3 regions of the Lactobacillus sp. ESL0700 genome follow, and region 2 is predicted to be linked to each of the others. Evidence: riboswitches for the same ligand, from Rfam matches in the RefSeq annotation. Region 2 holds a riboswitch; each other region holds the start of a gene.
What was found. A riboswitch is a leader RNA that binds a small molecule or an ion and turns the genes downstream of it on or off. The one in region 2 is predicted to bind thiamine pyrophosphate.
Positions count from the first base shown of each region.

Region 1: another riboswitch for thiamine pyrophosphate. It lies ahead of thiM (hydroxyethylthiazole kinase); the one in region 2 lies ahead of OZX63_RS02235 (ECF transporter S component).
Region 3: another riboswitch for thiamine pyrophosphate. It lies ahead of thiS (sulfur carrier protein ThiS); the one in region 2 lies ahead of OZX63_RS02235 (ECF transporter S component).

Region 1 is NZ_CP113930.1:1,870,272-1,880,955, reverse strand. Features, by position in the region: gene purB (adenylosuccinate lyase) at 1-483, shown strand, start outside; gene OZX63_RS08965 (LytTR family DNA-binding domain-containing protein) at 632-1,087, shown strand; gene OZX63_RS08960 (LiaF domain-containing protein) at 1,087-1,848, shown strand; gene OZX63_RS08955 (helix-turn-helix transcriptional regulator) at 1,984-2,193, shown strand; gene OZX63_RS08950 (hypothetical protein) at 2,193-2,615, shown strand; gene thiE (thiamine phosphate synthase) at 2,698-3,354, opposite strand; gene thiD (bifunctional hydroxymethylpyrimidine kinase/phosphomethylpyrimidine kinase) at 3,368-4,171, opposite strand; gene thiM (hydroxyethylthiazole kinase) at 4,183-4,971, opposite strand; TPP riboswitch at 5,059-5,160, opposite strand; gene OZX63_RS08930 (AEC family transporter) at 5,275-6,240, opposite strand; gene OZX63_RS08925 (malolactic enzyme) at 6,267-7,892, opposite strand; gene OZX63_RS08920 (LysR family transcriptional regulator) at 8,035-8,928, shown strand; gene tenA (thiaminase II) at 8,939-9,601, shown strand; gene OZX63_RS08910 (EamA family transporter) at 9,700-10,611, shown strand.
Region 2 is NZ_CP113930.1:420,656-431,339, forward strand. Features, by position in the region: gene OZX63_RS02215 (PTS transporter subunit EIIC) at 1-1,235, shown strand, start outside; gene OZX63_RS02220 (PTS fructose transporter subunit IIA) at 1,258-1,569, shown strand; gene OZX63_RS02225 (MupG family TIM beta-alpha barrel fold protein) at 1,644-2,738, shown strand; gene OZX63_RS02230 (hypothetical protein) at 2,740-3,069, shown strand; TPP riboswitch at 3,158-3,246, shown strand; gene OZX63_RS02235 (ECF transporter S component) at 3,294-3,872, shown strand; gene OZX63_RS02240 (ECF transporter S component) at 3,886-4,464, shown strand; gene udk (uridine kinase) at 4,508-5,152, opposite strand; gene OZX63_RS02250 (sigma 54-interacting transcriptional regulator) at 5,319-8,072, shown strand; gene OZX63_RS02255 (PTS sugar transporter subunit IIB) at 8,241-8,711, shown strand; gene OZX63_RS02260 (sugar phosphate isomerase/epimerase family protein) at 8,721-9,560, shown strand; gene OZX63_RS02265 (PTS sugar transporter subunit IIC) at 9,576-10,364, shown strand; gene OZX63_RS02270 (PTS system mannose/fructose/sorbose family transporter subunit IID) at 10,345-10,684, shown strand, end outside.
Region 3 is NZ_CP113930.1:70,386-81,069, forward strand. Features, by position in the region: gene rlmH (23S rRNA (pseudouridine(1915)-N(3))-methyltransferase RlmH) at 342-821, shown strand; gene OZX63_RS00360 (ROK family protein) at 835-1,686, shown strand; gene OZX63_RS00365 (energy-coupling factor transporter transmembrane component T) at 1,717-2,370, opposite strand; gene OZX63_RS00370 (ABC transporter ATP-binding protein) at 2,380-3,738, opposite strand; TPP riboswitch at 3,784-3,873, opposite strand; gene OZX63_RS00375 (AraC family transcriptional regulator) at 3,997-4,935, shown strand; TPP riboswitch at 4,992-5,086, shown strand; gene thiS (sulfur carrier protein ThiS) at 5,166-5,360, shown strand; gene thiF (sulfur carrier protein ThiS adenylyltransferase ThiF) at 5,361-5,999, shown strand; gene OZX63_RS00390 (thiazole synthase) at 6,014-6,790, shown strand; gene OZX63_RS00395 (M20 family metallo-hydrolase) at 6,795-8,015, shown strand; gene OZX63_RS00400 (dicarboxylate/amino acid:cation symporter) at 8,018-9,226, shown strand; gene thiE (thiamine phosphate synthase) at 9,239-9,868, shown strand; gene htpX (zinc metalloprotease HtpX) at 9,926-10,684, opposite strand, start outside.

The sequences.
Region 1 (10,684 bases), 530 kb from region 2:
ATTGGCTCAGAGAACTTATGTGGTATGGCGCGGGTTTTACGTGGTAATATTGTGACGGCCTATGAAGATGTAACTTTATGGCATGAACGGGACATTTCGCATTCAAGTGCTGAGCGGGTAATTTTACCTGATACCACGATCGGGATTGATTACATGCTTGACCGCTTTAACCGGATTTTGACTAACCTAGATGTTTTCCCTGAAACAATGCTTAAGAACATGGACAAGACCTATGGTCTGATTTATTCCCAGCGTCTATTGTTGAAGCTGATTGATGAGGCGGGCTTATCTCGTGAGGCAGCTTATGATATGGTGCAAAAGTTAACGACTAAGTCATGGCAAGATGGTATTTCATTTAGAAAGCTAGTTGAAGATAGTCAAATTATGAATTACTTGTCCGAGGATGATGTGGCTGACGCCTTTGATTACCATTATCATTTGCGTCATGTCGATGAAATCTTCCATCAAGTAGGACTTGAATAACAAAAATGCAGACTTAATCAAGTCTGCTTTTTTAATTAGAGTCGTTTTAATTGCAACTTACGCACTTAAAACGACCACTTATGCAAAGAGGGTAGATTTTAACTTTAAATTAGCGTTTAATAATCATCATGAAAGGCAGGTGAGAATCATGAAAGTAAAAATTGACCTTGACCCTGATGTGACCGAACCAGTGGTAACAATTCAAGCAAAAGAATTATCGCCAGAAATTGAGCGGATCTATCGGCAGTTGCAGGAAGTCAGTCAAAGGCCTGACCAGCTTGAATGTTATAAAGATGACGTTTCATATTATTTGGATTTAAATGACATTTTGTTTTTTGAAACAGAAGATCGGCAAGTGGTTGCACATACGGGACGTGATTCGTTCAGCGTTAACTATAAATTATACGAATTAGAGAACTTATTGAGCAGTCAGTTTATGCGCGTTTCCAAATCCACGATTTTGAATTTGAAGCAAGTATATTCATTGACTAGGTCTATTACTAACTGTCAGGTACACTTTCATGATACTTACAAAACTGTCTATGTTTCACGCCACTATTACCACAGCTTGAGTGATCGATTAAACGAGAGAAGGCCATTATAATGAAAAAGCAAAAGATTAGAGAACTGTTTTGGGGAATAGCATTACTTGGAGCAGCAATCTTTTTAATCATGAATCAGTTAAATTTGTTTTCGTTTCGGCTAAATTTTTGGACGATTTTTTGGACAATTATTTTTGGTGCGTGCTTGATTGAAGGCCTGACTAATCGCAGTATTGGCGGCACGATTTTTTCAATTGCCTTTTTGTTAATTGTGTATGCCCAGCCACTAAAAATCACTAAGATTGTCCCGTGGACTGTCTTACTGGCGGCATGTTTAATCACTGGTGGCCTGCACATGATTTTTCCGCACAAACGGCACCATACGCATGTGTATATTAACGGACATAATGTCAATGGTGGTTGGTCAAAGTTTGGTACAGAAAAGTCATTTCACGCCGATCATGTTTTTGACAGTAGCAGTCAGGATGTAGACGAGCAAGATATTGTGGTTAATCAAAAGCTGTCTGATGTTTCGCGGTATGTTCGCTCGCAGAGTTTGCGCAGTGTTACCATCAATTCGTTAATGGGGGATGCCAAGGTTTATCTTGATGCAGCTAAGCCGGCAACTGATACGGTAATTGTAGATATTAATTCATCAATGAGTGATGTCTCACTTTATATTCCGTTATCGTGGCATGTTGATGACCAGATGTCGTCAATTTTCGGCGATGTTGAAATTAATGGCAGCTCTAATGGCGGTGGGCCAACGCTAGTGTTAACTGGCAATAGTAAGTTTGGCGATGTAGAAATTAATTACGTTTAAATTGAAATATCTGTTCCTGATTAGGAACAGATATTTTTTATTTATGATTGATTTTTATTACTAAATGTAATAATATGAAGTTAGTTTCATATGAAGTGAGCTTCATATTGAATATTGAATGTAGAGATGAAAATAATGCCGAATTTAGTGAAAAAATTGCGACTAGAGCATAAATTAACTCAGGAAGAACTGGCTGACAAAGTTGGGGTTACACAACGAACAATTATTTCTGTAGAAAAGGGCAAGTACAAGCCATCGCTATTACTAGCATATAAGTTGGCGTGCTTTTTTGGCATAAGTATTGAAGATTTATTTTGTTTAAAAGAATATTTGGAGAACCAATAATGAAGAAAAAGCTGCTGCGTTCCGCTGTTTATGGATTGTTCTTTTTAGTAATGAGTTTACTTGAAATAGTGATCGTTTTTCATGATAAAGATGTGGCATATAGAATTAAACATATTATTTGGGCAATATTACTGTTAATTTGTGCTTCAGGCTACCTGGTTAATTGGCAAGACATTAAAAAGGGTAAGCGAGACATTTGTGATGATGATGAACGTGACCATTATATTGATCGTGCAGCTGGTGCACGAGTAGCTAAATGGTTGAATTGGTTGATGTTTGGTGTCATCGTGATTTCCACATGCTTATATGGTATTTACAGGCAAGATGATTTAATAATAATTGTTGGGCTTTCAATATTCTATTGGAACATTAGTTTAATCCTAAAAATTATCTTCACGATTATTGAGGAACGAAAAAATTAAATATAGGGTCGCCAGTAATCATAGCGGCCTTTTTTGCTAGCAAAAAATCACGTCTAATGGCGTGATTTTAAATATATATACTTTAATTATGCCACGGAGCATCAAGCATTGCCTGAACAGTTTCATTAATATCGCTACTTTGAGCAATCATTGAAATTACTGCTGCACCAGCAGCTCCAGTATGAGCAATATCAGATAAGTCTTTTACCGTGATGCCGCCGATAGCAACGATGGGATGCTCACTGCTGGTTACCAATTCGTTAAGACCATTGAGACCAATTACAGGGTCAGCGTCAGCCTTGGATTGTGTCGTGAAAATCGGACCACTACCATAATAATCAATCCCGGCAATTTGGTTGCCAGCTTCAATTTCTGCTAAAGTCGAGCAGGAGTAGCCCACAATCATTTGACTGCTAACTTCGTCAATTACTTGTTGGATCGCTTCGTCACTTTGACCAACGTGAATTCCCTCGGCGTTAACTGCTTTGGCTAACTCTACATCATCATCGATAAAGAAGGGCACTTGATATTGTTGGCAAAGCTCGTGCAACTTGCGAGCCATTGGCAGTCGCTCATTATCATTTAAAGTTGAATTAGGTCCCTTATCACGAAATTGAAAAGCCGTAATCCCAGCTTCTAGTGCCTCTTCGACGATTTCCGGCAAAGTTTTACCCGCAGGTAAATCTTGAGTACCACAAATAAAATAAGACTGAAGAATGTTTGCGTTAAACTTTTGCATTAGTTTTTCCTATCTATTTTGCCCAGTGGTTGAGTGGTCCGTGACCATGACCCACCTGGATTGTTTGTTCAATTGTCTTTGTAACGTACTTTTTAGCGAGTTTAATAGCCGCGGCTAAGTCATGTCCTAGGGCAAGTTGAGCAGTAATTGCGGCAGCTAAAGTATCACCAGTGCCATGCGTGCGGTTAGTATGCGTGCGCGGACTGCTAACCCAGAAGCTGGAGCCGTCTTCAAGAAGGGCAAAGTCGCGGACTTCTTCAGTAGTGGAATGTCCGCCCTTGATTAGCACGTTTTTAACACCCATATCTTGCAGCGAGTAGGCAAGGTCGGGATACTGCTGCTGCGAAGTAACCGTCATGCCCGTTAACACCTGCGCCTCTGGCAAGTTGGGAGTTACTAAGTTGGCTAATGGCAATAACTCCTTCTTTACGGTTGTAACTGCATCTTCACTTAGCAAGTGAGCGCCACCTTTAGCTACCATGACGGGATCAACTGTAACTGGACCGAAGTCATATTTTTGCAAATTTAAGGCAACTTGGTGAACGTGAGCAGCATCACCGAGCATGCCGGTTTTGGTTGCCCGAATTTTAAAATCAGCAGCTAAAGATGCACACTGCTCATCAATCATTTCAAGTGGGAGCAAGTGCGATGCTTGGACGCCCAACGTATTTTGAGCAGTAACGGCGACCACAACGGCAGTGCCAAAGACGCCTTGCATTTGAAAAGTCTTGAGGTCTGCCATAATACCAGCACCACCGCCAGAATCTGTTCCAGCAATTGTCAGAACTTGAGGGAATGAATTAATTTCTTCTGCCATAAAATACTTCCTTAATCATAATCAGCAATCTTTTTAATATCGGCAACTTGCACCTTGGCTAAGTAGTCCATGAGGTACATCCCAAAACTGCCGGGGCCAACATCGGGATGATCTTGGACGACCAATTGTCCGATTGAGCCAAACACAAGCGTTGCAGCTTGAGCCGCCTCGAAGCGACTATCGGTTACTGCACAAAAGGCAGCGACAATACTGGTTAACATGTCGCCAGAGCCTACATGAGCTTGAAACAGAGGGGTACCATTATGAACGTGAACCACATTATTGCCATCACTAATTGTATCAGTTGCACCACTAGCAATAACAGTACAATGATACTTTTTAGCTACTTCCTTAGTAATTTCATCAAGGTCGCCCGTGCCAGATCCAGCATCGATACCCTTAGCATTCCATGCAAATTCGCCTAAAGCAGCGATTTCTCCCGCATTACCACGAATCACACTCACATGAAAGTTCCATAATAAGTCTTGGGCAACATCAAGTCGATATTGAACAGCACCAACAGCAACAGGATCTAGTACGATTGGCTTTTTGTATTCTCGAGCTAAATCGCCCATTGCCTTCATGTGTGCAATCTGTAATTTAGTTAAACTACCCATGTTAATGGCAACAGCCGAGGCCATATTGACCATTTCGCTGGTTTCATCAATTTCGTTACTCATAATGGGCGAAGCACCAATTGCATTTAATCCGTTGGCGACATCTTGAACGGTAACGAAGTTAGCGGCATTAAGAACAACGGGGTTCTGCTTGCGCAATTTATCTAATAATTCTAACTGCATATTTTTCTCCTAAAAATAGTTGAAGAAGTCCTCAGAGCCATAACTTTAAGCTAATAAAAAAGCTTTGGCACATAGTTGTGTCAAAGCAATAGGTAGTTGACACGTTCCTCGCGCAAGTATTAGCTTACAGGTTCAAAGGGTCTGAAACGGTGTTTCATCTCAGCCTAAAAGGCCCCCCTCGTGTTATCGCTTCCAATTATAGCGATTTTTAATGAAGAATACAATGATAAGTTAGCGGCGAGATTAAAGTTAAAAAATAAAGACCAAGCTAGTAATGACAGCTTGGTCTTTATTTTTTTATTGTTAGATAAATTGTAAAATCGTCATCAAAATTGGCACTACAATAATAAAGAGAATTGTACTTTCGACAACAATGTTAGTTGCGTATTTAACATCGCCGTGTGATTCGTTAGCCAAAATTGGTAAAACAGCTAACATTGGCGTTGCTGATTGCACAACTAGAGTTTGCCGCATCAAACTTGGCAAGTTGAAGCCAGCATTCATTCCGATTTTAATTAAAATAATTAAAACGATTGGTGAAAGAATGAACCGACCAATTAAGGCCAAAATTGAGTCGCGATCGAACTTGACGTTCTTAATTCCGGCGTCATGCAGGACAATCCCGATATAAACAAGTGAAAGTGGCGTTACTAAGTTCCCAACGTAAGTTAATGTAGAGTTTAAGAAGGTAGGTACAGGAATTCCTAATAGCATCCAGACTAAAGCGACAATGAAACCAACAAGTGGCATTGGTAAAAGCTTCTTCCAATTAATTTTGTGGCTAGTCTTTTTACCGTTAGCAGTTGGGTCGTCGTTTTGAATTAAGAAAACGCCAAATGCCCAAGTAGAAACGGTGTTGATAATGTAATATACCAGGAAGTAAGACATGGCTTTATCACCAAAAAGTGCCATGTTTAGCGGCATTCCGATGAAAATTGTGTTGGCATTAACCACGGCGTTCATAAAGATACCACGGCGGCCAGGACGGATTTTAAAGACTTTGACGCAGAGCCAAGCAATGATATAGCCGATAATTACGCCCAATGCTGGGAACAATAATTCGGTTGATAATTGCAGCAGGCTGCCGCGGCTAAGGTTTTTCATAACAGCTGTAAAAATCGAAGCTGGCAGGGCGATTTTAGTAATAATACTAGAAATTTCACTACCAAATTTATCGTCAATCCAATTAAATTGTTTTAGTAAAAAGCCGAGAGCCATGATTAAGATAATCACGACAACGCTTGATACAGATGTCAAAAAGACTTGCATAAAAAGTTTCCTCTTTCTGTAGTTAATTAATATTTAGGCATCCACTTTGTTTCTTGAACGGCTTTTTTGGCGTCAGTAATTCCTTCACCTGCTAAACCTTGATCAATTGCAGTTTGAGCTACCTTTTCGGCAATTGTGGCTGAGAAACTGGTTAGTTTTGCAACTGGCGGCAGAACCGCAGCACCAGCAATAGTTGGATCAACAATCCCACCTAAAGCATGGCTGGCGGTTGCGACCATTTTATCGCTCATTAGCTTAGACTTCACGGATATTGCTCCAAGACCGAGCCCTGGGTATACCAGAGCATTATTGGCTTGGCCAATTTCATAAGTTACACCTTGGTATTCGACTGCATCAGCAGGAATCCCAGTTGCAACAAGAGCCCGGCCATCAGTCCACTTAATTAAGTCTTCAGCTTTGGCCTCGGCTAATTTAGTTGGATTAGATAACGGAAAGATAATTGGTCTAGCTGTATGTGCTGCCATTTCTTGAACGATAGCTTTAGTAAAAGCACCGGGCTGTGTCGAGGTCCCAATCATAATCGTAGGGTGGACAGCTTTAACCACGGCTTCAAGGTTAGTTAGTTCATCGGCATTAGCAAATTCACTGCGTGTTCTAGTGAAGTCTTTTTGGCCAGCAGTCAGCTCGGGGGTATCATCAAACAACAAACCTTGCTTATCGACAAGGTAAAAGTGCTTGCGAGCTTCTTCTGGACTTAAGCCTGCACGGACTAATTCGTCCCGCATCATATTTGCAATTCCGATACCAGCAGTTCCGGCACCAAAGGTTAAAAAGACTTGGTCTGTTAACTTTTTCTTAGAAATATTTAACGCACCAAGAACTGCGGCTAAAGAAACAATTCCTGTTCCTTGAATATCGTCGTTGAAAGTAAAAATATCGTTTCTGTATTTATTTAGAATGGTTGCGGCATTTTCGCGACCAAAATCTTCAAAGTGTAACAAAACATGCGGGAAGACAGTTTCGATATTTTGGACAACTTCGTCGACAAAAGTCATGTACTGTTCACCTTGAATGCGGTGATGACGGTTACCCAGATATTCTGGATCATCAAGCAAGGTTTGGTTATCAGTACCAACGTCTAATACAACGGGCAAAACTTGGCTGGGATCAACGCCGGCAGCTGCGGTATAAACCATCAGCTTACCAATAGCGATGTCAACGCCGTTAACGCCCCAGTCGCCAATGCCCAAGATGCCTTGAGCATCGGTTGCGACAATTAAACGAATATCGCGACCTGCAGCAGCATTAGTTAGGGATGCTGTGATATTTGCCGCATCGTCAATTGATAAAAAGGCCGCATTTTGCGGGTTAGTAAACAATTGACCATATTGTTCAATTGAGTCGGCAACAGTGGGATCGTAAACGATTGGCATAAATTCAACAATATGTTGCCCCATCAAGTAAAAGAACAATGTCCGGTTCTCGTTGAAGATATTCATTAAGAATAGACGCTTCTCAAGAGCAGATGTTTTACTTTGAAATTGGTTGTAAGCTTGACTTGCTTGCTCAGCTAATGTTTGCACACGTGCTGGCAATAGTCCGGTTAAGCCGTATTGTTCACGCTCTTGCTTAGTAAAACCAGTTCCCTTGTTTAAAAAAGGATTATTTAAAATATTTTGTCCTTGTTCCATAATTGCCCTCCAAATATAATACAATAAGTATTTTTAATAGCAACAATTCTGTACTTTACGCGGGTAATAAATTTATTGTCAAACTTTGCTCAACTTATAATAAAATGTTATATGAGCAAATTAATTAAGGGGTGAGAGTAATTTGGATGCATTAAACGTTAAAGACTTGATGTATTTTTTAACAATTTTAGAAAAGCGCAGCTTCTCGCAAGCAGCCAAGGCATGTGGTGTGTCGCAACCAACGTTAACGCTGGCAATTAAGCGACTTGAGAGTGACTTTCAGACTAGCTTGCTGGTGCGAGATCATTCACACCAGCAGTTGCGGCCGACATCAACAGGTCAACAATTGGCGCTGCATGCGCGGTCAATTTTAGCGGAGCTCGATTTGACTAAGCGCGAGATTGCGCAGATTGAGCGTCAGGTGATTAGACTGGGACTACCGCCAATTATTGGTAATTATTATTTTCCGCAGATTTTTCCGGAATTGTTTAAGGCGGGCTTAACCAATTCACTAGAAACGATTGAGGCGGGCTCATCACATTTGCAGGAGCTCTTGGAATCAGGCGACTTGGAGATTGCACTGCTAGGCTCAATTGAGCCCACAATTAATGACCAGCTACATGTTGATTTGTTTGCCAAGACTCAGTTTAAGATTGTGGTCGCACCTGAAAACCCATTGGCCACACAAGAGTCAGTATCTTTTGCGGACTTAAAAAAGCAGCCGTTTATCACGCTAAGCAATGTTTTTGTTCACGAGCAGGCGTTTAAACAACTATGCAAGAGAGCACAAGTTAAGCCACACATTATTTATAAAGCTAATGATATTCAAATATTAAAGGCAATGGTCCGGCAAAATTTAGGCATCGGCTTTTTAACGCAAACCGCGTTAAGCAAGGCGGATCAACTGTGTACGGTTAACCTAACAGACCCTAAGCAGCCCCACTTTTATATGTCAGTGGCTTACCGCAAAACTCACCGATTAACAGATGCCGAGCAGCAGTTGTTAGCAATTTTACGACAAAATTTATGTAGTTAAGGAGAAGAATATGACAGAATTTACAGACCAGTTGCACCAAGCGGCAAGTAGTTTATGGCAAAAGAGTATGGTACACCCATTTGTGCAGGAATTAAAAAGCGGGGAATTGCCGATGACTAAATTCCGCTTTTATTTATTGCAAGACAGGTATTATTTGAATGAATTTAGTAAATTTCATTGCGCAATTGCGGCCAAAACTGCTGATCAGCAGACTAAAGAATTTTTGCTTGCTGGGGCCCAGGACTTAAAGGATAGTGAAATAGCGGTACGTGAGCGTTTTTTTGAGCAATTGAAAATTACGCCGGATGAAATTGCGCAAACACCGATTGCACCAACAGCATATGCTTACGTTAATCATTTGGAGATGACTTTGGCGAGGGATGGAATTGGTCCAGCAGTTGCCTCCCTTGTACCGTGCTACTGGTTGTATCAAGAAATTGGCCAAAAATTAGCAGATTCTGGGTCGCCTGTTTTCTATTATCAAGAATGGATTGATACTTATGATGGTGATTGGTATGCAACTAATGTGAAGCGAATTTTGCGCCTAACCAACTCGTTGGCTAATTCCAGTTCTACAAGTGAACGTGAAAAGATGCAACTGGCATTTGTTCGCAGCAGTTATTATGAATTGCAGTTTTGGCAGATGGCATATGAACAAGAGAATTGGGTCTAAAAAAGCATGAGTGGTCATGCTTTTTTGGGTTGCTGGTTTAGCTTAATCGGGATTTTTGTTATTATAGGTAAGTTAAAAATAAAAAAGGAGAGTTAAAAATGGTATCAGCTAAGAAGAGACATTTATGGGCCTTTCTTGCGGGCTTAGCCTGTGTTATGTGGGGGATTTCGGGGCTATTTGCCAAGTCATTATTTAACGTAAGTCCAGAAATTACGCCGATTTGGCTTACACAAATGCGGATGGTAGTTTCTGGTGTTGTTTTATTAATAATTGCTGGAGCAGTTAATCAAAAGCCGATAGCAACGATGAAAAATAAGCATGACGCGTGGGTGATTATCGCGTACGGTATTTTTGGCTTGCTACCAGTGCAGTTGTTTTATTTTATTACCGTGCAAAAAGCCAATCCGGCGATTGCAACAATCCTGCAATTTATTGGGCCGTTTTTTGTGATCGCTTACTTAGTTATTCGCCACCAGCAGACTTTACGTGTGTTAGATATGTTAGCTGCAATCACGGCATTTATTGGTGTTATTTTGCTGGCAACGCATGGTAATTTTAGTCATTTGGCGATTACGCCCGAAGTACTCATGTGGGGGCTATTAGCCGCAGTTGGCGTGGCAACCAACACTTTAATTCCGATTAATTTATTGCACCGCGTTTCTAGTTTGGTGGTCACAGGCTGGGGACTACTCTCTGCTGGAATTTGTTTGACAATTATTCATCCAGCCTGGCCGCACACACATTTAACAGGACAAGTCTGGCTGTCCGTTGCCGTAGTAATTGTGATTGGTACGCTTATTCCGTTTCAATTAATGACTAACTCATTGCGATTTATCAAGGCATCAACGGCTAGTTTGCTTGACGCTTTTGAGCCATTATCCGCAACAATTGGATCCGTTTTGTGCTTCGGCTTAATTATGTCGCCACTTGATTGGCTTGGCGCACTTTTGGTAGTTACTGCAGCGATGGCGCTGAATGTCACACCTAAGAAGAGGAGGAAAAACGCCTAGAACATTAGATAATAGATAAAGTATTAAAGATAAGTAATCATAAATTAAAATTTACAAACTAATGAAAAAAGTG
Region 2 (10,684 bases):
CTATTGCCAATGGTATGACGGTTATCATTCCTGTTTCCATTGCTAGTTCTATTTTTACATTGATTGCGCAACTGCCAATTCCGTTTATTAAGCAAAACTTGGCCGCATTTCAAATTCCAGTAACATTTTCAATCGGGTTAATGGGATTGTATTCTTGTTATTCAATCGCTGCCCACTTAGCAAAATCATATAAGCTTGATCGCAACTCTAGTAGTACAATTGCGGTAATGGTTTATTTGATGTTGGCTATTACACCCGAAACAATTACCCCACAAGCAGCTAAAACTACAGGATTAGCTGCGGGAACTGTTTTCCCAACGACTAACTTTGGCTCTTATGGGCTATTTACAGCTATGTTATCTGCCTGTGTTTGTGTTTGGGTAATTCATTTCTTCAAAGAAAAGAATTTAGTTATTAAGATGCCAGATGCAATGCCACCAGCAGTTTCTAGTGCATTTACATCATTAATTCCGGCAGCTGTTTTGATTATTATTGCTTGGTTTATCAAAGTTGGTTTACACTTTGATCTTAACCAAGGATTACTTAACTTACTGCAACCATTATCACAGTTTGGTAAAGATAATCTGATTTCCGTATTAGTACCAATCTTCTTCAACTCACTGTTCTGGATGTTTGGGATTCACGGTGCGATTACTTCAACTCCAGTTGTTCCATACTGGTACGCACACTTAAACGCTAATATGGCCGCAATTACTCACGGTGCAACTGCTGCTACAGTACCACACTTTATGACTGAGCAATTCTTACAATTCTTTGTTTATATTGGTGGTTCTGGTTCAATTTTAGCTTTATGTATTTTGCTTGCATTCTTGTCCAAATCAGATACTGGTAAGGCAATGGGTGCAGTTGTATTAGTACCAAGTATTTTTAACATTAATGAACCAATTATCTTTGGTCTGCCAATTGTGTTGAACCCATACTTTGCTGCTCCATTTATTTTAGCGCCAATGGCTGATGGTGTAATTACTTGGGCAGCAACCGTAACTGGTTTGCTAAATAAGACCACGGCAATTGTGCCATGGGTATTGCCTGGGCCAATCGGAGCATTCTTTGCTACTGGTTATGACTGGCGGGCAATTGTGGTTGCTATTGTTAACGTTCTTGTTTCAATGGTAATCTACTTCCCATTCTTTAAGATGTGGGACAGACACCAAGTCAAGGTTGAAGCTGAAACTGCTGCCGCAGAGAAAGCTGAGGCAGCAGCAAAAGCATAATTGAAATTTAGGAGGAAACCTAATGAAGATTTTATTATCATGTAGTGGTGGAATGAGTTCGTCATTAATTGCTAATGGCCTTGTAAAAGAAGGTAAAAAACGTGGCATTGATGTCGAAGTTAAAGCTGTAGGAACGGAAGGCATTGCTGATGAGCTGAGTGCTGATCAATATGACATTGTTTTATTGGCACCACAAGCCGTTTTCCGCAAGCAAGCTGTTGAAGATGAGGCTAAAGACCATCATATTAACTTCTTGTTGATTCCACGGACAATGTATACTCCGCTTGCTGCAGGTAAGCTGCTTGACTTAGTTAGTGAAGAATTAGCAAAATAATTAAAAACACTTCAGCTAGTTTGGTTGAAGTGTTTTTTGCTTAATGCATAATTTGATAAATAAGGAGATTTTTTATGACAATGCGCCACATTGGGTTATCAATTTATCCCGATCACAGTGATGAAAAACAGGACGAACAATATTTACTACTTGGTGAAAAATATGGCTTCACTCGGATTTTTATGAGTATGTTGGAAGCTAAGGATGTTGCAGCCACTAAGAAAAAGTTTCAACATATTATTCAGTTTGGGAACAAGCATGGCTTTGCTACAACCTTGGATGTTTCACCAAGTATCTTTAAGCAATTAGGGATTTCATATACCGATTTGTCATTTTTTAAAGAAATAGGAGCTACTGCAATTAGACTTGATGAAGGATTTGACGGCAGAACAGAGGCAGAACTAACATTTAATCCGGAACACATGATTATTGAATTAAACATGAGCAATAATACCGGGTACTTGGATAACGTCTTGAGCTACCAAGCTAATGAACCATTTATTTATGGCTGCCACAACTTTTATCCACAAGTTGGCTGTGGGCTTGAAGATAACTTCTTTGAAGAATGTAGCAAAAACTTTAAGAAGCATGGCATTCACACCGCTGCTTTTGTTTCCAGTCAATGTGGTACACACGGACCTTGGGATGTAAATGATGGCTTGCCAACTAGAGAAGCCGACCGTCACTTACCAATTGAAGTTCAGGCCAAATCGTTATTTATGACTAACTTAATTGATGACGTGATTATTGGTAATTCTTATGCTAGTGAGGATGAGCTGCGCCGTTTAAGTGAGTTAGATAGATATGAATTATCTTTTGATGTTGAAATGTTACCGGGAATTAGTCCATTAGAGCAAAAAATTTTGCTGGAAGACAAGCATTTTCGGCGTGGCGACAGCAATGCTTTAGTTGCTCGCTCAACCATGCCGCGTGTGTGGCACAAAGCAGAGGCTAACCCAGCTCATGATAATCAAACACAATTTGAGGTTGGCGATATTTTGATTGGTAATGACGGCTTTGGTATTTATAAAAATGAATTACAAGTTGTACTTCAACCACATAGCGACGAACGGAAAAATAAGATTGCTGCGATTAAGCCAGAAGAATTGCCATTACTAAAATATTTACGACCATGGACTAAGTTTAAATTCGAAAGTCATCAAAATTAAAATGAAGCTAAATTCGTTCATTATCATAATTGGGCTACTCGTCTTATTTTGGGCAGCACGGGAATTTGTCGCTCGTGTTTATCGCGCTGGTCACCAAATTTATAGCGTTTGGGTTGAAGTAATCAGTATTTTTTTGCTAATCCCAATTTTGGTATATTGTAAAAATACAGTTGTCGTAACAGTTGCAATGGTAATTTTTACATTTAACTGCATGGTTTTCTTAATTGCCTTTAGCCGTAACTTTAACGCAATCATGCGGGGCCAAGGAAATGGCATGATTGCTAGATGGGTTCGCAAGTCAAATAATAAGCAAAATGATAAGAATAAGTAATCAATAATAATTTCTTTTTTGATGATTAGTGAAAATCGGGGATTGCTTTACTATCATTATCATTGTGGTATACTATTTTTAATTAAAAATTAGTCACTAGGGGTGCCAATAGCTGAGAATTACCCTCGGAACCTGAACAGGACAATGCCTGCGTTAGGGAAGTGTTTGAACAAGCATTTAATTTGTACTCCTTCTGACTTAAAAGTTAGTTAGGAGTATTTTTTATGTTCACAAGATCATCAAAATGGAATGTTAAGTCGGTAATTTTGGTCGCATTGATTGGAATTATTATGGGAGTGATTTATACTTACGGCTTTAATTGGGCCTACAACATTATTAAAATGGCACTTGTACCCACGGGCTTTGCACCAGTAACGGATACCGTCTTTTCGGGCTTATGGCTAATGGCGGCACCACTTGCAATGTACTTTGTCCCGACAATTGGCTCTGGTACAATTGGTGAAGTTTTAGCCTCAATTGTAGAAATGGCAATTGGTGGTCAATGGGGTGCAATAACGGTTATTTCCGGTTTGATTCAAGGAGCAACGAATGAAATCGGCTTTTTCCCGAAAACCGTACGTTATCAAAACTTTTCTTGGAAGAGTGTGATGATTGGTGCCTTCTTTGCCGGATTAGGAATTTTTATTCCGTCATACATTCTTTATGGTTGGGGTAAATTTAATATGACGGTCCAGATTGTCATGTTTATTACCAACATGATTTCAGCGCTTGTCTTTGATGGGGTGTTGGTTAAATTAATCGCTAATCTGTTTGACCGCACGCTAAAGCCACGGCTTGCATAAATCGAGGCCAATCATGTTTACAAGATCATCAAAATGGAATGTTAAAGCTATTATTTTAGTTGCCTTAATTGGGATTTTGATGGGTATCTTTTATACCTATGGCACCAATGGGCTCTATAATTTGGTTAAAATGTTGCTGCTGCCGACGGGGTACGCTCCGGCAACCGACGCCTTTTTTGCGGGGTTATGGTTAATGGCGGCGCCGCTTGCGATGTATTTTGTCCCGACAACTGGCTCGGGATTAGTGGGCGAATTGCTGGCTTCAATCGTGGAGATGGCTTGTGGCGGCCAGTGGGGCGTCACCACTGTGGTTTCTGGTTTAATGCAGGGCTTAACGAATGAAATTGGCTTTTTCCCGAAAAAATCTCGCTACCAAAGATTTTCTTGGCGCAGCGTTTTGACAGGTGCCTTTTTTGCTAGCTTTGGCTTTTTTATACCGTGCTATCTAATGTATGGCTGGTATAAATTTGCGGTTAAGGTGCAGATTGTGATGTTCTTTGTCAGTATCATCTCGTCAGTTTTATTTGACGGGGTGTTAGTTAAGCTGATTACTAACTTGTTTGATCGGGCGTTAAAGCCAAAAATAGAATAATTTTAAATAAATAAAAAGGTCGAGGATAATTTCCTCGGCCTTTTTAATTGGTTACTTCTTTTCGTAAAATTGCGTGGACTTTAGTGGTTAACATGTCAATCGCAACATCATTTGCGCCGCCTTCGGGAACAATGATGTCGGCGTAACGCTTGGTTGGCTCAATGAACTGATGATACATTGGCTTAACTGTGCTTAAGTATTGGCTAATTACGGAGTCAATTGAACGGCCACGTTCATTAATGTCGCGTTCAAGTCGTCTGATGAAGCGGATGTCGTCATCGGTATCAACATAGACCTTAATGTCCATTAAGTTCCGAATTTCTTCGCTTCCTAAAACCAAAATTCCTTCAAGAATGATGATGTCAGCAGGTTCAATATGAATAGTTTCACTGCTTCTTGTGTGTTCTTTAAAGTCATAAACTGGCATTTCAATTGGCTTGTAGTTAAGTAAGTCGTTGATTTGTGCTTTAAGCAAGGGAATATCGAACGCATCGGGATGGTCATAATTAATTTTCATCCGCTCGCTCATCGGAATACCGGTATTATCCTTGTAGTATGAATCCTGCGTCATGATTAGGACGTGTTCATTTTCCTGCATTTGGTCAACAATTTTATGGGCAATCGTTGTTTTTCCACTGCCCGAGCCGCCGGTAATCCCAATTACGACGGGTTTTTCAAGTTTAGACATTCAGACTCTCCTTTTTTATCACATAACATTCTACTTTAGTTTGGGTTGAAATACCACTGATAAAGTGATAAATAACAGATTTTAAATTAAAATAACCGATTTCGCCTTGAACAGTTTTTGTAAAACCGCTAACATAATTGTGAAATGAATTTACGGAGCAAGTGGTATGAATATTAAAGCGAAAATATTATCTTTAATTAAGGAAAATAATCAATCTGAAGGACACTTTTTATCAACTAGTGACTTGGCAAATAAATTAAATGTTAAAAGAAATACGGTCAGTCATTATCTTAATCAATTGGTAAAAGAAAATCAGATTATTAAAATTAACACTCGGCCTGTGATTTTTGTAGATCGCTCTAGTGTCGGGCAAGACAGCGATCAGCCATTAAAGCAGGAATATGCAAGTATTGCCGAATTGAAGCAGAGCCTTTCTGGTTCCGATACTTTTAAAAGTGTGATTGGTCATGACCAGTCACTTTATAGCCAGATTAGAAAGCTAAAGGCAGCAGCGTCTTATCCTGGGAGGTTGCCAATTCTAATTAATGGTCAAACAGGAACGGGTAAAAGCTACATTGCGCGAAAGTTTTTTGATTATTGTGTAGAGAAGGGATATATTGCCGCACAAGGAAAATTTGTTAGTTTTAACTGTGCGGAATACGCGGATAATCCGGAATTATTGACCAGTACATTATTTGGTTATGCCAAAGGAGCATTCACCGGTGCGGACGAAGCCCATAAAGGATTGTTTGATGAGGCCGATAATGGCATGCTGTTTTTGGATGAGGTTCACAGGCTAGATCCTAAGGGCCAGGAAAAATTATTTTCTTATCTTGATACAGGAACAGTCTCCTCATTAGGTGAAGCCGCGGAAAAAAGACAGGTAAACGTGCGCTTAATTTGTGCTACTACCGAAGATATTCAGAGTAGCTTTTTATCGACTTTTATTCGCCGGATTCCAGTTCAGATTACGATGCCACCGTTGAAAGAAAGGACTTCCAACGAAATTCGTTCGTTGATAATTTACTTTTATATCCAACATGCCAAGAAAATTGGGCGAAGTTTACAAATTAATAATCAAGTCTTTGCGACGCTGATGAACATGGATTTCAAAAGTAACATTGGCCAACTGAAAAATGCTGTTTTATTGTCTGTGGCTAGTGCTTTGGGCGAAGCTGACTCAGCTGGCACAGTGCAAGTTAAACTCGGAGATCTTCCGCAAGATATTTTGCTTTCTGAGGTTAATTTGGATAAGCAGGGGATGTCACAATCGCAGAGTGATATTGTCATTAACTCGGAAAGTAAATTAACCGATTTTATAAATAACCGCCAAAGCATTAACTATATTAAGCAAACTTTTGAAAATATTTTTTCTATGTATGAGCAGGAGGATTTTTCCTCTTTTCAAATTAAGGCTTTTTCTAAAGTTAATGCCTTGTGTGATTACTTAGTTTTTAAAAAAGATATTTTAGATATTGGCGAATTGCCCTTGGATTTTATTAAAAAATCACTTAATAGTGAAATAGGATACCTGCAGGACGACTTGCGCAATGACTTTAATGGCAATCTTATTGTTGCCATTTCGTATTATTTTTATTTTAGACAAGAGAATTGCTGGTCTGTTTCACCACATGAGGGGCAACTGGCAACCGAGATAATTACTAAAATGAATGAAAGTAATTATACGGCTCAGGTTGTTCAAACGGTTATTAACGTTGTAAGTAAAATGCTAAATTTGCATACTGATGAAATCGATAATCTTTTTCTGACGATTTATCTTAGTGGCGTACAACGTAAGAAAAATTCTGGCTTGATACATTGTATTTTGCTAGCTCATGGCTATTCAACTGCTAGTAGTATTGCGGATACAGTTAATAAAATTGCTGGTGAACCGCTTTTGGATGCTTTTGACATGCCGATAGATATTCAAACAGAAGATATTGCTCAAAAGGTGTCGAATTATATTCATGTTCGGCACGTAACTAATGGCTTAATCTTAATGGCAGACATGGGATCTTTGGAAAAAATTCCAGAATTACTCAAAAAAGATTTGAACTTTCCTGTGGTTATTTTTAATAATGTTTCTACTCAATTGGCACTGTTTGTTGCAAGTTATGTTAAAGAGCGTCGGCCAATTGACACGATTGTACAGAAGATGGACAAAGTAATTCATAATGATTATCGAATTGTTTATCCCAAGATGGTTAAGCAAAATGTGATTATTGTTTGTTGCTCAACTGGTGTGGGGACAGCAAATAAGATAAAGGAAATGATTCAGGAAAGTTTGCCAAAAGACGTTGATATTAAGATTATGGCATGTTCGTATGAATGGCTAAAAATTGAGGATCAGGAAAGTGCAATTAAAAGAAAATATAATGTTTTAGTTGTGATTGGGACAATTGATCCTAAATATAGCAGTGTCCCATTTATTTCCTTAGATCAATTAGTTAATGGCTCCAAAATCAGTTTGCTGCAAGGTACGTTAAAAGATAGCCTGAGTGTAGATGATTTATACAGATTTAATGATTTGATTTTGAAAAACTTCAGTATTGAAAGGGTAATTAATTCATTAACAATACTAGATACAAAAGAAGTAATTAAAAATATTGACTTGTGTATCAAGAAAATAGATGAGTATCTGGACACGAGATTGCCTAACCAAACAATTATGGCATTGTATGTACATATCAGCTGTATGATTGAAAGAATAATTCGTAATCAGGTTTTAGAAATCGAGCCGATAGATTTTAAGATAGATAAGAATAGTCAGGACAATTTTAACTATATCAAGAAGGCTTTGCATTTACTTGAGCAAGTTTATAATATTAAGATTCCACTTGTGGAAGTTGAGTATATTTATGAATTGATTTTTAAGACTAAAAATAATCAGCTAGACTACACAAAAGATGATGATTTTTGACAGTAACTTTTCAAATAAAATAGTGTCAAATTCTATCTAAAAAGTACAAAATAATTTATTAAAAGCGCAATCATAATCATGATTGCGCTTTTTTGACAGAAACTTGGCACGAAAATTGCTTATATATGTTTGAAGTGCGAATTTAATAATTTTAAGGGAGGAATTACTTTGATTAGACTTATGCGAGTAGATCATCGGTTATTACATGGTCAAGTTGCCTTTTCATGGACACAAGAGCTAGGTGTTAACTGCATTTTGATCGCGAATGATGATGTGCCAAATAATGATATTCGTAAGACAGCGATGAAATTAGCTAAACCACAGGGTGTCAAGCTAGTAATTAAAAATATTGAGAACTCTATCAAGGCTCTGCAAAGTGGCGTTACGGATAAGTATAAATTGTTTATTGTTGTTGAGTCAGTAGCGGACGCATATGCGTTAGCGACAGCATACCCCAAAATAAAACAAATTAATTTGGGTGGCACTAAGCCGGCTGATGGAACAAAACAAATCAGTAAGGCAGTTAATCTTACTCCAGACGATGAAAGTAAATTAAACGAACTTATTGAGAAGGGTTGTGAAGTTGAAATCAGACAAGTTCCTAATGATAAAAAAGTTTTCTTCAAGGATATTGAATAGGCATGACTTATGAACAATAAAATTAGTAAGACCCGATTATCAGCGATGAATTACTACTATCGCAACTTTTCGTTGGATTATTTTTTAGACTCAGTTAGTCAAGATGGGTTAACAAATATTGAATTATGGACTAGTCCGCAACATTTTTGGATTGAAAAAGATGGTCACCAAGATGTTAAGGAATTAAAAAGAAAAGTAGCAGCTCATCATTTGCAAATTATTTGTTTAACACCGCAGCAGAGTAATCCTAATCCGTATAACTTAGCGGCCAAGGACGAGAGATTGCGCAAAGGCTCATTTGGCTATTTTAAAAATCTAATTGATAGTGCAGCAGAGTTAAATGTACATCTAGTTGCTCTTAACTCTGGCTGGGATTTTTATGATGAAAATCCTGCTGAAGCTTGGGATAGATCAGTTGCAATGCTCAAGATGGTTGCTGACTATGCGAAGGATCGTGAAGTTAAAATTGCCATTGAAGCGTTACAACCAGATGAATCGCATCTAGTGAATTCGATTGTTGATTTAAAGCATTATCTAAAAGATGTAGGTAGAGATAATGTTGGCGTCAACTTGGATTTAGGTGCCATGGCTAGGAATTATGAGACTATTGCACAATATTTTGAATCATTAGGAGAAAAAATAATTCATTGCCATTTTGTTGATGGTAATCCTGTAGGGCATCGCTGCTGGGGTGAAGGCGAGCGTAATCCCGGAGAAGACTTCAATGTATTTAATTACTATGGCTATCAAGGATATTTTACTTTTGAATTTGGTCAATCCAAGTATTTTTTAAATCCTGCGGAAACTGAAAGAAAAGCATTGCGGTTTTTAAATCCGTTTTTAAAGTAGATGGGAGAAATAAACATGAGTAATGTGGGAACGTCTTTATTAATAGGCCTGATAGGGTTTATGGGACCACTGGACTTTGTTATTGGGTCTAACATGCTAAACAGACCTATCATTTTGGGTCCATTAGTTGGTCTTGTTTTAGGAAATTTGACACAGGGAATAATCATTGGTGCATCCTTGGAATTGGTCTTTATGGGTGCGATTTCGGTTGGTGCCTATCTGCCCCCTGATGTTATCGTTGGTGGTGTTTTAGGAACTGCCTTTGCGATTTCTTTGGGTAAAGGTGTTGGTGCCGCAATCGCAATTGCGATGCCAATTGCCATGCTTTCGTTAGCGATTGGTAATTTGACAAGTGTCATTTTCCCAGCGATTGCACATATTGGTGATAGATATGCTAAGCAAGGTAAGCCAGGAGGAATTACGGCATCATTATGGGGAATTGGTTTAATTGAATGTACTCGTCGGGGAATATTGTGTTTCTTAGGGTACTTCGTTGGTAATGCAGGGATGAAGACATTGCTAGGAATGATTCCGCAAAATGTAATTGATGGCCTTCAAGTAGCAGCTAACATGTTGCCCGCTATTGGGTTTGCAATTCTGTTGCAAATGATTATTAACGATACTGTACTGCCATATTTCTTCCTTGGATTTTTATTATCGGCTTATCTAAAGGTTCCAGTATTAGGGGTTGCATTGTTCGGCTTAATCATAGTTGTTGTAAAACTTCATAACGATAAGAATAAACCAGCTGTTAGTGCTAATGGATCTGTAGAGGAGGATATTGATGATGACGATGACTTCTAATGAAAAAAAGGTAACCAATAAAGATTTAAGACAGATTATGTGGCGTTCACTTACCATGGAATTTGGTTGGAACTATGAGCGTCAAATGCACTTGGCCTTTGCCTATATGATGGCGCCATTAATGAAGAAATTGTATGGTGATGATCAAAAGGAATACGCCGAATCACTGGAACGACAGATGGAATTCTTTAATTGTACGCCACAATTTGTACCATTTATTGGTGGTGTTGTGGCATCAATGGAAGAAGAAAATTCAAAAGAAAAGGATTTTGATGTTTCAACAATCAGTGCAATCAAAACTGCACTGATGGGGCCTTTAT
Region 3 (10,684 bases), 350 kb from region 2:
TTGATAACTGTGGAAAAATCTGTGGATTGTGCATAAAAGATGTGAGAATGCTTTAAAAAGCCTGTGGATAATCTGTTAATTGTGTTTAAATATTAGTGAAAATAGATTTACACAAACAATTGTTCAGCCCGTTATCATAGTATTCTAGGCCGATTAGTTTGTGAAATTAGGCTGTTAAAAGTATGTGTGTGGGTAAAATTTAGTAAAATAGAGAAAAAAGTTTGCCGACCACAATTTAGCTGAAAATAAATGACAGCGACCACAAAATGTAGATTTCGATTTTGCACAGGTGTGGAAAAAGCAAGTGGAAAGATTGGGAGTTAGGGGATAAACTAGTAATTATGAATATCAAGATTGTCTGTGTGGGAAAACTAAAAGAAAAATATTTTAAGGATGCAATTGCTGAGTACCAGAAGCGCTTGAGCCGATTTGCCAAAGTCCAGCTGGTTCAAGTTGCCGATGAAAAGGCGCCGGAAAAGTTCAGTCAGGCGGAGCAGGAGCAGGTTAAGGAAATTGAGGGACAACGGATTTTAAGTAAAATCAAGGACAAGGAATACGTTTATGTGACGGCGATTAAGGGTAAGGAACGCACAAGTGAAGAGTTTGCCAGTGAATTGGAAAATTTGGCAACCTATGGTCATTCCGATATTACCTTTGTCATTGGTGGGAGTTTGGGCACCAGCCCTGCTGTCAACCGGCGCGCAGATGATTTGCTTAGCTTTGGTAAACTGACGATGCCGCACCAATTGATGCGCGTTGTCCTGATCGAGCAAATTTACCGTGGCTTTATGATTAATAGTGGTAGTCCATATCACAAGTAGAATGGGGATAAAAATGAAATTAGCTGTTTTCGATATTGGCGGGACCACTGTTAAGACCGGAATTTATGAGAATGAACACATTACTGAGCAGGCAAGCTTTAAGACGCCAAAGACGTTCACCGCTTTAAAAGAAAAAATGCACGAATTTATTGACCAGGGCCATTTCACCGGACTAGCAATCAGTGCGCCAGGCGATGTCAATGTTCAGGCTGGTACTATTGAGGGTATCAGTCAGGTACCGTACTTACATAAGCGGCCGATTTTTGCGGAATTGAAAGCAGAATTTGGCTTGCCACTAACAATTGAAAATGATGCTAATTGTGCAGGTATCTGTGAAACCAAAATTGGTAATGGCCGTCAGTTTAAGAACGTTGCGTTTATTGTTATCGGAACGGGAATTGGCGGCGCCGTTTTTATTAATCATGAGTTGCATCGTGGTTCGCATTTAGTTGGCGGCGAATTCGGCTTTATGAGAGGCAGAACGGACCGCATGTTGAGCATGGATGCGCCAATAGTCAAGGCTGCCAAAATTTATTCGAGAAAAACTAAAACGGAAGTTGACGGGAAAAAGTTATTTGCGTTGGCCAGTCAAGGCGATGAACTAGCTCAAAGTCTGGTTAATCGCTTTTATGACCTCTTGGCAAGCAGTATGTATGACCTGCAGGTTTCTTTTGACTTTGACGCGTTTCTTTTGGGTGGCGGTGTGTCCGCTCGTTCAGAAATCAGCGCCGAAATCGCTCAAAGGCTTAAGCAGAAATTGACGGAGTTTGGCATGGCGCGGATTATGCCGCAGGTGATGACATGTCAGTATCATAATTCGGCCAATCTTTATGGCGCTGCCTTGAATTTTATAGCTCAAATGTAAAAAAATGTAGTCGAATTACGACTACATTTTTTATTTTAAGATGAATAATGCTAGGTTAAGTGCAATTAGAATAATGACGCTCCAAATCCAATCTTGTGCTCGCACTGGGACAGCAACGATTACGGAACGTCGGGCATCTTCTTGATAGCCGTGGGATTCCATTCCTTGTGCCAAATTCTCAGCAGAATTGAGTGCGACCAAAATAGCTTTGAAATATAATACTGGCGACCAAAAGCTAAGATAAACGCCGCGCATCATGCCAGCCGTTCGGATTTGCTTAACGGCCTGCTTCATGCGAGGAACAATATTAAGCGCGGCTAGAACGCCATAAGCAAATTTACTCGGTAAATGGAAATTCTGCTCAAATGAACGCGCTAATTCTTCGGCACTGGTATTAATCGTGACGCAGCTGATAGTTAAGATATAAACGTAAATCCGGCTGGACAAGCCCAGGGCATTAAATAGATTGGAGGTTGGTGTGAACCATTCAAGTGTTGCAAAAATCGTAAATGCGGCAATGAATGGCACTAAAAGCAGGATTAGCAAATTCTTTAATTTGATTCGGTTAATTAGTAAATAGATAATTGCCAAGATGATGATTGCAAAATTAGTCGCCAAGCTAATTTTCAATGATATTTCAAGCGAAATAATTAGGGCTAAAATAAATTTAAAACTAGGATTCATGAAAATACCTCACTTAGTCACGTAATGCAGCTGCTTATCAGCAAAAACGAGGTGGTAGTCACACCAATCAGCTAGGCCGTCAAGTTCATGACTGATAATTAGCAAAGTTTGGCCGCGCTTTTTTTGACTTTGCCTAAGTAATTGCATGACTTTTTGGCTTGATACGTGGTCCAAGCCACTTAGTGGCTCGTCAATCAGCAATACATCTTGGTCCGCGATTAACATTAGTAAAATTTGCAGCTTCTTTTGTTGGCCGCCGGACAGAGAAAACACAACTTGGTCTAAATGTTGGTCTAAATCAAGGTCAATTAAAACTTCGTTGATTTTTTCGTCAGTAAAAAAGTTGTTAGTCCGTTGTTTTTTACTCAAGTTAATTTCGTCTTGAACGGTAACACTCAAAAATTGGTCGGTTGCATTCTGAAAAATCTGAGCAACATGTAATAAATACTTGCGCGTTGCCTGTTGGCGGACTTCACGATTGTGGTAAGTTAAACTGCCGCTATAAGGCAGCATTTTGGTCAATGCGTTAAATAGTGAGGTCTTACCAACGCCGTTAGCACCCGTAATTAACGTGGTCTTACCCGCAATAATCTTGAGCTGATCTTGGCTTAATAAAAGTCTATTTTGCGTTAGTTGCGTTTTATTTAAGGTAAAACAAGCAGCTTCATTTTGGGGTACGGCAAAGGAATAATTATTCTTGTGCGTGCTTGTTTGGAGTAGTTTGTCTTTAGCTAAATAGTCTAATTGTTGGACATGGTGGCCTGCAAACTGAAACAGGCAATCACAGACATTTTGGTAACCATTTAGAACGTGGTCACTCAAAATAATCGTTTTGCCTTGATCGCGCAAGTGCGCTAATTTGGTAATTAAAAACTGCCGTGCCTGCGGATCACAACTAGCAAAAGGCTCATCTAGCAAGAATAAATCAATGTCCATTGCAACGAGAACGGCAAGGGCCACGCGTTGTTGCTCACCGCCGGACAATGTATTAATTTTTTGGTCCAGCAAGTTTTCAATTTGCGCAAATTGGACACCGGCAGTTAGGCGCTTGAGATAATCTTCTTGGTTAACTTGTAAGTTCTCAAGCGCAAAAATGATTTCTTCTCGTGGGGTCGCCATTGTGAACTGTTCGCCAGCATTTTGAAACATGATGGCCGACTTTAGGCCGTTAAGATCAAGATCGCCGCTGACTTTACCGGCATATTTAGGATATAGACCAGCCAGTACTTTAAGTAAAGTTGACTTGCCACAACCAGTGGGCCCAATTAACAGTGAAAATTGCCCCGTGGGAATTTCAAGATTAAGGTTGTCAAGAATTTTAATATTTTGATCGTATGAAAAAGTTAAATTTTTGCTTGTAATCATTATTTTTACCAACTAAAAAAGTCGCTAGGACGAGATGCACTAACGACGTAAAAATTCATTCATTTTCCCTTCGCTGGCATTGTCCATAGCAGGTTCAACGGGTATTATCTCAGCCTTGCAGCACCCCAAAGTTATCAAACTGATTTTACATGAAAGCCGCTTTGCTGTCTAGTCATGACAGCTTGATGAAAATAAAGTACCAGTGAATATGATTTTTGCTATATAATAAAAGTATTAAATTAATAATAAGAAGGTGAAACTATGGCAGCAGTCAAATTGGCGCAATATTTAGCTAGTATTTTAAGTTCAACTAATAGCGATACAAATGAATTGCGCTTAAAAGCAGTGGGCAGCAACTTTGACCTGTTTACTGTTTATCTTGAAAATCACAACACTGGTGTCCATCGTTATCAAACAACAAATGCGATGATTTTTTATGAAGCTGGTGGCAAATCAAATATTAAAATTCACGGCCAAGACTTCGAGCTAGGAGTAGGGAACATTGTCTTTTTACCAGCTAAAAGTGATTATGAAGTCCAAAAGCAAACTAAAAATGATGTTTTGGTAAAGTTGGATTTAAATTCCAAGTATAATTTACAATATTTCCTGGGAAATATTACCAATAAGGAGTCACGCGAGGAGCAAGCAATTGAGCAGGTAATTAGCAATTTGCGGGTTAATCGTCTGTTATATTTAAAGTCAACGCCAATTTCTAAGTCCGCACAACTGATGAACAGGATAATTGATGAATATTTAAACCAGAATTTGTTTGCCGAGAGTGTAGTCAAAGCAGAACTAAATTTATTGCTAGTTGCGGCAGTACGTAATCAAAACTTCGCTTCGGTGCCAGCAGAAAAGCAAGGCTTTGCCAATGCAACACTTGAAAGCTATATCGATGCCAATTTTGCCGATATTACTTTAGATGCAGCTGCTAAGTATTTCGGTTTTAATCCAAATTATTTTTCTAGTTTAGTTAAGCAAAAGACTGGCAAAAGCTTTGTAGAGCATGTTGATGAGCGGCGAATGCAGGAAGCACGCAATTTACTTGCACGTCCTGATATTTCGGTTAAGGAAATTATTGCCAGGGTCGGTTACAATGGCAAGTCATTTTTCTATAAAAAGTTTAATGAATATTATCATCAGACGCCGGTTCAAATGCGTGCAGAGCTATTTCGCCAGGCTAACATTAATTTGAAATAAAAAAATGATTGACAGCGCAACCAAAAGTTGTTATACCTAAACTATAATTTAATAAAAAAGTTCGTCTGGGGTGTCGCTTAAGCGACTGAGATTATACTCATCGAACCTGATGTAGTTTATACTACCGAAGGAAGAGCGGCTTGTTGATCAATTTTTTGAGCCATTCTTATTTAAGAATGGCTAATTTTTATTAAAAGTCCTTTCCTTTGATAGCCGAAGGAAGGGATTTTTTGGTTACTGTTAATGGTGAAGAAGTGGCAGCTATAGGTATCTCAATTGCAACACTTTTAACCCAAAGGAATGCGCCAGTCAGCAATTTAGCAGTTGAACTGAATGGCAAGATTGTGCCTCGCAGTGATTTCGCCAATGTTCTGCTAAAAGAAAATGACAAGGTGGAAATAATTTCATTTGTTGGGGGTGGATAAATGCTAGATAGGTTACAGAATTCGGCAATTGTCGCTGAAATGCAAAAACGTAACGTCTCGGGCTCTAGCTCTAAACTAGCTGCTGCCAAGGTAACTATTGCTGGTTGTGGCGGTTTAGGAACAAATATCTCTCTTGCTTTAGCTCGCATTGGTGTCGGTCAAATAACTTTGATTGACTTTGATCAAGTTGAATTAAGCAACCTTAATCGTCAGCAATTTAAATTTAGTCAAGTTGGAATGGCGAAGGTAGTTGCGATGAAGGAGAACTTACAGGAAGTTAATCCATTTGTAACGATTAACGCGATAAAAGAGCGGGTAACACCGCAAAATATCACACAGTTATTTCAAGATGCGGATATTATTTGTGAGGCCTTTGATGACCCGGCGGCTAAAGCAATGCTACTGGAAAATGTCACGACGATTTTTCCTGATAAACCGCTAGTCATGGCGTCAGGAATGGCGGGAATTCATAGTGCCAATGCAATTAAAACGCGCAAAATATTGCCTAACGCGTATTTAGCAGGCGATGGCAAGTCTAAAGGGACAGAAGGTCTTATGGCTCCGCGTGTGACAATCTGCGCTGGCCATGAGGCAAACATGATTGTTCAGTTAATATTAGGAATTGAAGATTTAAATTAAAAGAGGAAAACATAATGACAAATACTGAAGAAACAGATTTATTAACAATTGGCGGGCATACATTTACTTCACGGTTTATTTTGGGCTCAGGAAAGTATTCTTATGATCTGATTGATGCGGCAGTAAAGCATGCTAAGGCACAAATTATTACGATGGCTTTGCGCCGGACAACGTCTGACCAAGAAAATATTCTTAATTACATTCCTGAAGGTGTGACGATTTTGCCAAATACGTCAGGGTCAACAACGGCTGAAGAGGCAATTAGAACCGCGCACTTAGCTCGTGAATTGAGTGGCAGTGACTTCATCAAGTTAGAGGTAGTGCCTGATAAAAAGTACTTGTTGCCAGATAATGCGGCAACCGTTAAGGCAACCGAGGTTCTGGCAAAAGAAGGCTTTATTGTTATGCCGTATATTTTGCCTGACTTAAATACTGCTCGGGAACTGGTTGATGCGGGTGCAGCTACTGTCATGCCGCTAGCAGCACCGATTGGTACTAATAAAGGTTTGGCAACCAAGGAGTTAATTCAGATTTTGATTGATGAAATCGATGTCCCAGTAATTGTTGACGCGGGAATTGGTCGCCCGAGCCAAGCTGCCGAAGCAATGGAAATGGGTGCCGATGCGATTATGGCTAATACCTCGATGGCGACAGCTAAGAATATTCCGTTAATGGCTGAAGCGTTTAAATTGGGAATTGAGGCTGGGCGTAAGGCTTATTTGGCTGGCCCTGGCCGGGTAATTGAACACGGTGCAGTTGCGTCATCACCATTAACTGGTGTAAGTAAGTAACATCATGCAGCAGAGTGAGAAAATAACGGTTAATCAGCTTTTTAAGCAGATTACAACTCTGCCTAATTCGGGATTAGGACAGAACCGCTTGGTCTATTCTTCTGATTGGCTTCAAGGGCAGAAATTATTAATCCAGTTTGCGTTAAAAGCGGGTTTTCAAGTTACAGTTGATGACTATGGTAATACCTATTTGGACTTACTTGGAAATGACCAAGAACAAGTAATTGCGACGGGCTCGCATATGGATACTGTAAAAAATGGCGGCCGTTTTGATGGCCTGTATGGTGTTCTGGGCGGCTTACAAGCAGCCCTAAATTTGCGCGAGCGATTTGGTATTTCACAAAAAACAATTCGGGTAATTTCTTTTTGCGAAGAAGAAGGCAGCCGCTTTGACGCCACCTTCAGTGGTTCAAAGCACTATGCACGCGTGGCTGAGACTAATGGTTTAGTTGATGAAAATGGCATCAAAATCGAAAATGCTCGCAGTAATGCAGTTAATCAATTGAAGCAAATTAGCGGCGTCAATTATGATCTTCCCCAGCTGCCACAATCTTTTACTGAATTGCACGTTGAACAGGGAAATCGTCTTGCTCGCAATAATATTTCACTTGGGTTAGTTACAGCGATTGTCGGTCAGCGGCGTTATCGCATTACGGTTAACGGCATTACAAATCATGCGGGCACGACCTTAATGACTGAGCGCCACGATGCCTTGCAGGCGACAATTAAGTTAATTAACCAGTTTGAAGTGTTTGCGAGTGCAGTGGATCCGCTTTTGACTTTTACAGTTGGCGAACTTGCTGTTTGGCCGAATACTTCTAACGTAATTCCTGGCAAAGTGACGTTTTTTATCGATTGTCGTCATCAAAATAATGAGCTTTTAGATGAATTTGAAAAAATGATGAAAAACACCATTGCCAATCTTCCTGACCCGCTGATTAACGTTGAATTTAAACGCTGGGTTCATGATCAACCTGTGATTTTAAGTTCGGAAATGCTGGCGAAAAATGAAAAATTGGCGCACAAAATGGGTTATTCAATCATGAAATTGGCATCAGGCGCAGGACACGATAGTGAAATTATGAATCGCGTCGTACCAACGACGATGATTTTTGTGCCCAGCATTAATGGCGTTAGCCATGCACCAGAAGAAAATACTAAGCCTGAGGATTTGCAGCGGGGAGTTGAATTTTTGACCGCATCGCTTTATCAGGAGGCATATTAATAATGCATAAAATTAGCCTGACTGGCCAGATCACAATTGGCGTCTTAATTGGGGCGCTAGTTGGCTGGCTACTACCTAAGTGGGCGGAAAATTTAACAATTATTGGCGATATCTTTTTACGGCTGCTGCAAATGGTAATTGTTTGGCTAATTTTGGGTGCAGTCATCGAAGCCTTAGGTAGTTTGAAGTTTGAGGAATTGGGCAAACTGGGGTTAAAAACCTGTCTTTGGTTTACCATTACAACAATTTTGGCGGCGGTTGAAGGTGTGCTTTTGGGCTTAGTCTTTAAGCCGGGAACAATGTTGCGGCTGCCGAATTTAGTAAAAACAAAAGCAGTGCTGCATTCTAGCGTTAATTTACGTGCAGCAATCTTGCAGCTGTTTCCTGATAATATTTTTGCATCTCTTACTAAAGGAAACGTGATCCAAGTAATTGTTTTTGCTGTTTTATTCGGTCTAGTCTTAAGTCGCGCCAATGAAAATAATGAATATCACCTAGTGCTGAAGCTGATTAAACAATTTAATCAGTTAATCGTTAAGTTGGTAATGCTAATCATCAAGCTTGCACCGATTGGTATCGCCTGTATGTTTGCCAGTACAATTGCGAAAAACGGCGGTAAAGTGTTTCTGCCTTTGCTATACTTTTTAGTGCTTTATGCAGTCGCGGTAATTGTATTTTTACTTGCCTTGTTTATCTTTGTTAGTTTAGTTGCTCATGTATCTTTTTGGGGCCTGATTAGAGGTCTGACTAGAATCATCGTTGTCGCATTTACGACAACTTCGTCTGCCGCAACTCTGCCAATCGAAATGATTGATGCTCAAGAAAAGCTGGGGGTCAGTAAATCCGTTACCCAGCTTGTCTTACCGCTGGGAATGGCACTAAACAGTAATGGTTTAGCTCTGTACCTATCGTTAGTTTGTATCACCTTGATGCAGCTTTATGGTGCTAGTTTAGCGCCAGTACTGCTGTTAAAAATAATTTTACTGGCCGTCTTGTCTTGCATAGGGACTGTAGTGGTTCCAGGTGGCGGCATTGTTGCGTTAACAATTGCACTTCCCGTACTTGGCTTTCCTAATACATGTATTGCTTTATTTGCTGGGATTGATTGGTTCGTCGGGATGTTCCGTGCAGTTGCTAATGTTGTCGGCGATACAATTACGGCGGTAGGTGTGGCGGCTTCAACGAACCAGTTGAATAGGGATGTCTATTAGGGAGAAATGATTATGAAAATAAAAAACCGACCATTATACTTAGTTACCGATCGGACTAATTTAACTGATCGCCAATTTTTAACTACAATTGAGCAAGCTTGTAAAAGTGGCGTTGATCTGGTGCAGTTACGTGAAAAACAGCTGTCTGGGCGTGAATATTACGAATTGGCGCAGGCAGTTAAGCAAATAACCGACCGTTATCAGTTGCCGTTAATTATTGACGATCGTCTTGATATTGCGCAAGCGGTTAATGCTGCGGGAGTCCATTTAGGCCAAAACGATTTGCCTGTCAAAGTTGCCCGGCAAATTTTAGGGGCAGATAAGATTATTGGCGCGACAACTAAGACTTTGCCGCAGGCTCTTGAAGCAGAAAAAGAGAGTGCTGACTACTTGGGCGTAGGGGCAATCTTCCCGACGCAAACTCACGTTAAGACAGTGCATACAAGTGTGGCAACGTTAAGCCAAATTAGGCAAAATGTCTCAATTCCTGTTTATGCAATCGGCGGCTTAAAGGCGCATAATGTTGCGGCAGTTAAGCCTGCTCATGTTGCAGGAGTTGCTGTCGTATCGGCGATTATGCAGGCTGCTGACCCAATCAAGGCAACGCAAGAGCTAAGACAAGCAGTTTTAGCAGCTTTATAAAAGTTAATTAAAGTAAAAAACGACATCTGTTTTTTGAACAGGTGTCGTTTTGTGATGTTACATTTTTTCTAACCGCTTAATCCGGTCTTCTGTTGGTGGATGACTATCAAACAGGTGCGTAAAACTGTGCTTTTTGCGCAGTGGGTCTTCAATATACATGCCCGCGCTGCTCGGATCAGCCTTTTTCATTGGCTTACTACCCGCGATTTTTTCAAGAGCAGAAATCAATCCCTGCGGATTGCGAGTAAGGTCAACTGATGAAGCATCGGCTAAGTATTCGCGGTTACGCGATAAGGCCATTTGCGCAAGACTGGCACATAGTGGTCCCAGGATAAGCACGAAAATAATCGCAACAACTTTAAAAATAATGACAAGGTTATTATCATCATCCTTATCGCTGCCACGGTCATCGTCAAACCACCAGATATACCGGCTAGCGATTCCAGATAAATAAGAAATCACACCGACAAGAACAGCCGCAACCGTTGATAACCTAATATCATAATTGCGAATGTGAGAAATCTCGTGGCCTAGGACGCCTTCCAGCTCCTCGCGGTTCATCATGTCGAGTAATCCTTGAGTTACAGCGACAGCACTGTGGTCGGGATCACGCCCTGTCGCAAAAGCGTTGGGGCTGGGGTCATTAATGATAAAAACACGGGGCATTGGTACACGGCCAACCATGGCCATGTCTTGGACAACGTGCCACAATTCGGGGTTATCTTGTTCGTGAATTTCGCTGGCATGATTTAAGCTCATTACCATATTTGCGGGATCACGCATGACCAAAAATAGGTAAAGGACGCTGATAATTAG